Regions from separate parts of the Rahnella sp. WP5 genome, predicted to be linked through region 2. Evidence: predicted binding sites of a transcription regulator. Region 2 holds the regulator's gene; each other region holds the start of a gene.
The links. The regulator PurR, encoded in region 2, represses purine synthesis genes. The targets are predictions, from matches to a motif close to CANGCAAACGTTTGCNTG.
Positions count from the first base shown of each region.

Region 1 (2,276 bases), on a different contig from region 2:
CTGGTTGCTTTACTTTGCGGTGGTTATCGTTATCGCCAGCTTCGAGCATTCGAGCAATCTGGCAGCGGCATACGGTATCGCAGTGACCGGTACGATGGTGCTGACCAGTATTCTTTCCTGTACGGTGGCACTCAAAAACTGGCACTGGAAACCTTTCCTGGTCGGGCTTTTGCTGATCGGTCTGCTGTTTATGGATATCCCGCTGTTCGCGGCGAACGCTACTAAACTGTTCTCCGGCGGTTGGTTGCCGCTGACGCTGGGTTTGGGCATGTTTATCGTTATGACGACCTGGAAAAGCGAGCGCTTCCGCCTTATGCGCCGCATGAACGAGCATGGGAATTCCCTGGAAGCGATGATCGCCTCTCTGGAGAAATCCCCGCCGGTGCGTGTTCCGGGTACGGCTGTGTATATGTCGCGCGCCATCAACGTCATTCCGTTTGCGTTGCTGCACAATCTCAAACACAACAAAGTGTTGCATGAGCGTGTGGTACTGCTGACGTTACGCACCGAAGATGCGCCTTATGTACATAACGTCCGGCGCGTCACCATCGAACAGCTTTCGCCGACGTTCTGGCGTGTGGTCGCCAGCTACGGATTTAAAGAAACGCCGAACGTGGAGGAAGTGTTCCACCGTTGCGGTCTGGAAGGATTGCCGTGCCGGATGATGGAAACGTCATTCTTTATGTCGCACGAATCACTGATCCTGACCAAGCGCCCCTGGTATCTCTACTTCCGTGGCAAACTCTTTATGGCGCTCAGCCGCAACGCCTTACGTGCGCCGGATCAGTTTGAAATTCCGCCGAACCGCGTAATCGAACTCGGTACGCAGGTAGAAATCTGATCCTCATTTCTACTGCTCGCAGGGCACCTTCGGGTGCCCTGTTTTATTTTCGCTTTCTCCTTTCTGAAACGACTAACTCAAATTTCCCTGCGGTTTCTTAATTATTCAGCGAAACGTTTCGACGCTGATCACAATTCCATCATAACTCCGTTGCGATGGCCGGGGATCTTTATAAACTCATTGGTGAGCGAAACGTTTCGCTGTAGGAGTTCACAATGAAGAAGTCACCGCTGTTAAATGCCGAAATCTCACATGTTATTGCCCGGTTAGGTCACACCGATCAGCTGGTTATTGGCGATGCCGGACTTCCGGTGCCAGCAGCTTGCCAACGCATCGATCTGGCCCTGACCCAGGGAGTTCCCACCTTTTTACAAGTCTTAGAGGTAGTGACACATGAGATGCAGGTTGAGCGGGCTATCCTCGCCGAGGAAATCCTCACTAAAAATCCTCAACTCCATGAAGCGTTGCTCGCCCAATTGACACAACTCGAACAACACCAGGGAAACACCATTGCTTTGGATTACGTCAGTCATGAGTCATTCAAAGCACAAAGCGAAAAAAGTCGGGCTGTGATCCGCAGCGGGGAATGTTCGCCTTATGCGAACGTTATTCTGTGTGCCGGCGTAACCTTCTGAGGCCTTTATGCAACCTTTGCTGCAACTAACAGGCATTGATAAAGCCTTTCCCGGCGTAAAAGCACTTTCCGGCGCGGCGCTCAGCGTCTATCCGGGACGTGTAATGGCGCTGGTGGGAGAAAACGGCGCGGGCAAGTCCACCATGATGAAAGTGCTGACCGGCATCTATCAGAAAGATGCCGGCTCAGTGCATTTTCTTGGCAAGGAAGCGGTTTTCAGTGGCCCTAAAGCCTCTCAGGAAGCCGGGATTGGTATCATTCATCAGGAATTGAACCTGATCCCGCAACTGACGATTGCTGAAAATATCTTCCTGGGTCGTGAGTTTGTGAACGGTTTTGGCCGCATCAACTGGAAAAAGATGTATGCCGAGGCCGATAAACTGCTGGCGCGCCTGAATCTGCGTTACAAAAGCGACCGGCTGGTAGGCGATTTATCCATCGGCGACCAGCAGATGGTCGAAATTGCCAAAGTGCTGAGCTTTGAATCCAAAGTCATCATTATGGATGAACCGACGGATGCCCTGACCGATACCGAAACCGCTTCTTTATTTAACGTGATCCGGGAACTGAAAGCCGCCGGTTGCGGTGTGGTGTATATCTCCCACCGCATGAAAGAAATTTTCGAAATCTGCGACGACGTGACGGTGTTCCGTGACGGGCAGTTCATCGCCGAGCGGCCGGTCAGTTCGCTTGAAGAAGACACGCTGATTGAAATGATGGTGGGCCGTCGCCTCGAAGAGCAATACCCGCGCATTAATCATGAACGCGGTGCGCTGCGTTTGCAGGTACGCGATGTCAGCG
Region 1 covers NZ_JQJR01000007.1:396,012-398,287, forward strand. Annotated here, with positions in the region: gene kup (low affinity potassium transporter Kup) at 1-841, shown strand, start outside; gene rbsD (D-ribose pyranase) at 1,057-1,476, shown strand; gene rbsA (ribose ABC transporter ATP-binding protein RbsA) at 1,484-2,276, shown strand, end outside.
Region 1: a site for PurR is predicted at 1,027-1,044, ahead of rbsD (D-ribose pyranase). Genes of this name have one in related genera too.

Region 2 (2,276 bases):
ACGCCTACAAAGATTTGATCCGTATTAAGATGCCACGCACAGCGAATGAAATGTATCACCTGCGCGATGCGGCTCCGGTTAAACGCGGCGAACTTGAAAGCGGTGATCTGGTGTTCTTCAGAATCAATAACCGCGGCGCAGCAGACCATGTTGGTGTTTACGTGGGGAACGGCAAGTTTATTCAGTCTCCAAGAACGGGCGAAGACATTAAAATCACCTCTCTCGGCGACGATTACTGGCAAGATCATTATGTGGGTGCACGCCGGGTAATGACGCCGAAAACGATCCGATAATAAACAATTCGTTAAGTCTGAAGTTTCGCTAATCAGCCATTGAATAGCATTTAACGAAGAGTTTCTGCAGGGAAGAGTATCGGCGGTAACGGCCACTGCGTAAAATTGAAAAGGGCGATTCCTGTAACAGGAATCGCCCTTTTTTATCGCGGTTCACTTACTGAATCAGTTCATCACCGCAGTGAAGCTGAAAGCGATAATCATAAGCAAAGCGCATACCGTGGTGATCAACGATAATTTCAGGTTGCTGTCCATCAAACCCCCTTTCGGATCAAATTGTGGCATTTTTTAAGCCACACTAATTGTGTGCCAACGCATTTTCGCATAATTAACATTTAAAATCTTGTGCTGAATGACAATGTATCCCTGAGAATTTTACTTCCACTTTCCTGCATTATAAGAGAAAATTGTCGGTTAACACGCCTGTGTGCCGGTTGATTTCACCCGAGAGTATTTCACGCCTCATTCTGAAGAATCCACCCAACGATTTCACTGCCCTTTTAGAAGCCAGCAGTGAGATCCACGCAAGCAAACGATTAACATAATGCTAACGTGCTGAAACACGTGAGTTCAGGAGTCATTGTTTACATGGCAACGATTAAAGATGTCGCAAAGCGCGCTGGCGTTTCCACTACAACCGTGTCGCACGTCATCAATAAAACACGTTTCGTCGCCGAAGAAACCAAAGAAGCGGTTCTCCTTGCAATCAAAGAGTTACATTACTCGCCGAGTGCTGTAGCCCGCAGTCTGAAGGTCAATAACACCAAAACGATCGGTCTGCTTGCCACCTCCAGCGAAGCGCCCTATTTTGCCGAAGTGATTGAAGCCGTAGAAAACAGCTGCTTCTCCAAAGGCTATACGCTGATTTTGTGTAACTCGCATAATAATCTGGAAAAACAACAAGCCTACCTGCAAATGCTGGCGCAAAAACGCGTCGATGGCTTGCTGGTGATGTGCGCGGAATATCCTGATGAGTTGCTCAATATGCTCGAGGAGCACCGTTCGATCCCAATGGTGGTCATGGACTGGGGCGAAGCGCGTAAGAACTTCACCGACAGCATTATTGATAATGCTTTCGAAGGGGGTTACATGGCCGGGCGTTATCTGATTGAACGCGGTCATCGTGATATTGGGGTGATCCCGGGCCAACTGGCACGTAATACCGGCGGTGGCCGCTTCCAGGGTTTTGTGAAAGCACTGACTGAAGCCAATATTCCGCTGCGTGACGAATGGGTAGTTCAGGGCGATTTCGAGCCAGAATCGGGCTATCAGGCGATGCATAAAATTCTGATGCAGAAGCACCGCCCGACTGCCGTATTCTGTGGTGGCGATGTGATGGCAATGGGCGCAATCTGTGCCGCAGACGAACTGGGCCTGCGCGTTCCTCAGGATATTTCCGTGATCGGTTACGACAATGTGCGTAACGCCCGCTACTTCTCCCCCGCGCTGACAACCGTGCATCAGCCGAAAGAACGTCTGGGTGAAATGGCCTTTACCATGTTGCTGGACAGAATTGTCAGTAAGCGTGAAGAGTCTCAGACCATTGAGGTGCATCCGAAACTGGTCGAACGCCGTTCCGTAGCCGATGGTCCGTACCGCGATTACCGCCGTTAACAGATATCGAACGCCTGCAGATGCAGGCGTTTTTTTTCTAATCGCGCAGCCATTCCTGATTCATGGTTTCTGTATCGCCCATATATTCCAGCAACCAGGCCAGCGAGGGTGACGGATTGCTTTGATCCCATGTCAGGCAACACGGGCTGTCGGGAAACGTATTTTCCAGCGTCAGCACCTGCAACTTTTTCTGTTCTATCCACGGCGTGACGCGATGAACCGGCATCATACCCACGCATAAGCCCTCGGTCAGGCATTCCAGCGCGCAGGTCCAGTCTGGCACGACCAGCCGCCGCTGGTTATCCAGCGTCCATGTATCCCGCTTAGGCAATGTCCGGGAGGTGTCTTCCAGACAGAGTGCAGGATAAG
Region 2 covers NZ_JQJR01000014.1:23,940-26,215, forward strand. Annotated here, with positions in the region: gene EX31_RS13825 (C40 family peptidase) at 1-293, shown strand, start outside; gene EX31_RS26555 (cytochrome bd-I oxidase subunit CydH) at 459-578, opposite strand; gene purR (HTH-type transcriptional repressor PurR) at 882-1,907, shown strand; gene punR (DNA-binding transcriptional activator PunR) at 1,945-2,276, opposite strand, start outside.

Region 3 (2,276 bases), on a different contig from region 2:
GTCACGCCGGGCACCATTGTCGGTGTCGGTACCGGATCCACCGCCGCACATTTCATTGATGCACTGGGTTCCATCAAAGGCCAGATTGAAGGTGCGGTTTCAAGCTCCGATGCTTCTACCGCAAAACTGAAGAGCCTGGGTATTCATGTTTTCGACAGCAATGAAGTGGATTCGCTGGATGTGTATGTCGATGGCGCGGATGAAATCAACGGCTCGATGCAGATGATCAAAGGGGGGGGCGCTGCGCTGACCCGCGAAAAAATCATTGCCGCGATTGCCAAAAAATTCATCTGTATCGTGGATGCTTCCAAGCAGGTTGATGTGCTGGGTAAATTCCCGCTGCCGGTGGAAGTGATCCCAATGGCGCGCTCTTATGTTGCGCGTGAACTGGTTAAACTCGGCGGCCTGCCGGAATACCGCCAGAATGTGCTGACAGACAATGGCAATGTGATCCTTGATGTGCATAACCTGAACATTCTTGATGCCGTCGCGATGGAAAATAAGATCAACAATATTGCCGGTGTTGTGACTGTCGGCCTGTTCGCCAACCGGGGTGCTGACGTGGCGCTGGTCGGGACTTCTGAAGGTGTCAAAACCGTCAAACTGAAGTAATCAGAATATAAGCAGAAGATCTGGCTGCTTTAGGGCAAGGCAGCCAGCCTAAGCCTCGTCATTGCGCTGTCATAACGCAATGTTATGAAGATGATAATTTTCTGACTGAATCATCTTTTCTTCAAAGGCTTTAATTTGGTGACTTATGTCACATTTCTGTATTTCTCCTCCTGAACGTCTGGCACAGTAAAATTGAACCAGCATGAAATGCTAAAAACCGGCAGGCGTGCTGAGCCTTCTGCTGGGGGGCAGGCAATCGTTTGTATTGATGATGGCGGATTTTTTGTTATGTTGACTGTGAGCAGTCATCTTGCAGTTCGAATTCAGCCAGAAAAATATAGGGTCGGGAAATGGCAAAAGTATCACTTGAGAAAGACAAGATTAAATTTTTGTTAGTGGAAGGCGTCCACCAAAGTGCGGTTGATACACTCCGTGCCGCGGGTTACACCAATATTGAATTTCACAAAGGTGCTTTAGACACGCAATCGCTGAAAGAATCGATCCGTGATGCGCACTTTGTTGGACTCCGATCGCGTACTCAGCTGACTGAAGAAGTGTTCCAGGCAGCAGAAAAACTGGTGGCTGTTGGGTGTTTCTGTATCGGCACCAATCAGGTAGATCTGAAAGCTGCGACCCGTCGTGGTATTCCGGTCTTTAACGCACCCTTCTCCAACACCCGTTCGGTTGCGGAAATGGTGCTGGGCGAGATGTTGCTGATGATGCGCGGCATTCCTGAAGCGAATGCGAAAGCGCACCGTGGTGTCTGGAACAAGCTGGCGGTCGGTTCATTCGAAGCGCGCGGCAAACGTCTGGGCATTATCGGTTACGGCCACATTGGTACGCAACTGGGGATCCTGGCGGAAAGCCTGGGGATGCGCGTCTTCTATTATGACATCGAAAGCAAACTGCCTTTGGGCAACGCGCAGCCGATTGCCACACTGGAAGAATTGCTCAATACCAGCGACGTCGTCACGCTGCATGTGCCGGAAACAGCCGGAACCAAAGACATGATTTCTGAAGTGCAGCTGGCGCAGATGAAGCCGGGCGCACTGCTGATCAACGCCTCACGCGGTACGGTCATCGACATTCCTGCGCTGTGCAATGCGCTGCGCAACAAACATCTTTCCGGTGCGGCTATCGACGTCTTCCCGGAAGAACCGGCGACTAACAGTGACCCGTTCAATTCTCCGCTGTGTGAATTCGACAACGTATTGCTGACGCCACATATCGGCGGTTCAACGATGGAAGCGCAGGAAGGTATCGGCCTCGAAGTGGCAGGCAAACTGGCGAAATACTCTGACAACGGTTCTACACTGTCAGCGGTTAACTTCCCGGAAGCGTCTCTGCCAGCGCATACCGAGAAAGCCAGCCGTTTGCTGCATATCCACGAAAACCGTCCGGGTGTGCTGACCAGCATCAACCAGATTTTTGCGGAACAGGGCATCAACATTGCTGCGCAGTACCTGCAAACCAGTCCAGAAATCGGTTATGTGGTGATTGATGCAGAAACGGATATCAATACGCTGACTACCGCGCTGCAACTGATGAAGGCGATTCCGGGAACCATTCGTGCCCGTTTGCTTTACTGATAAGCCTTTCTGAAACAGACAAAATACCAACCGCCGAAAGGCGGTTTTTTGTTTTATGGCATCAGGGCGTTAAAA
Region 3 covers NZ_KN050721.1:35,987-38,262, forward strand. Annotated here, with positions in the region: gene rpiA (ribose-5-phosphate isomerase RpiA) at 1-612, shown strand, start outside; gene serA (phosphoglycerate dehydrogenase) at 963-2,201, shown strand.
Region 3: a site for PurR is predicted at 862-879, ahead of serA (phosphoglycerate dehydrogenase). Genes of this name have one in related genera too.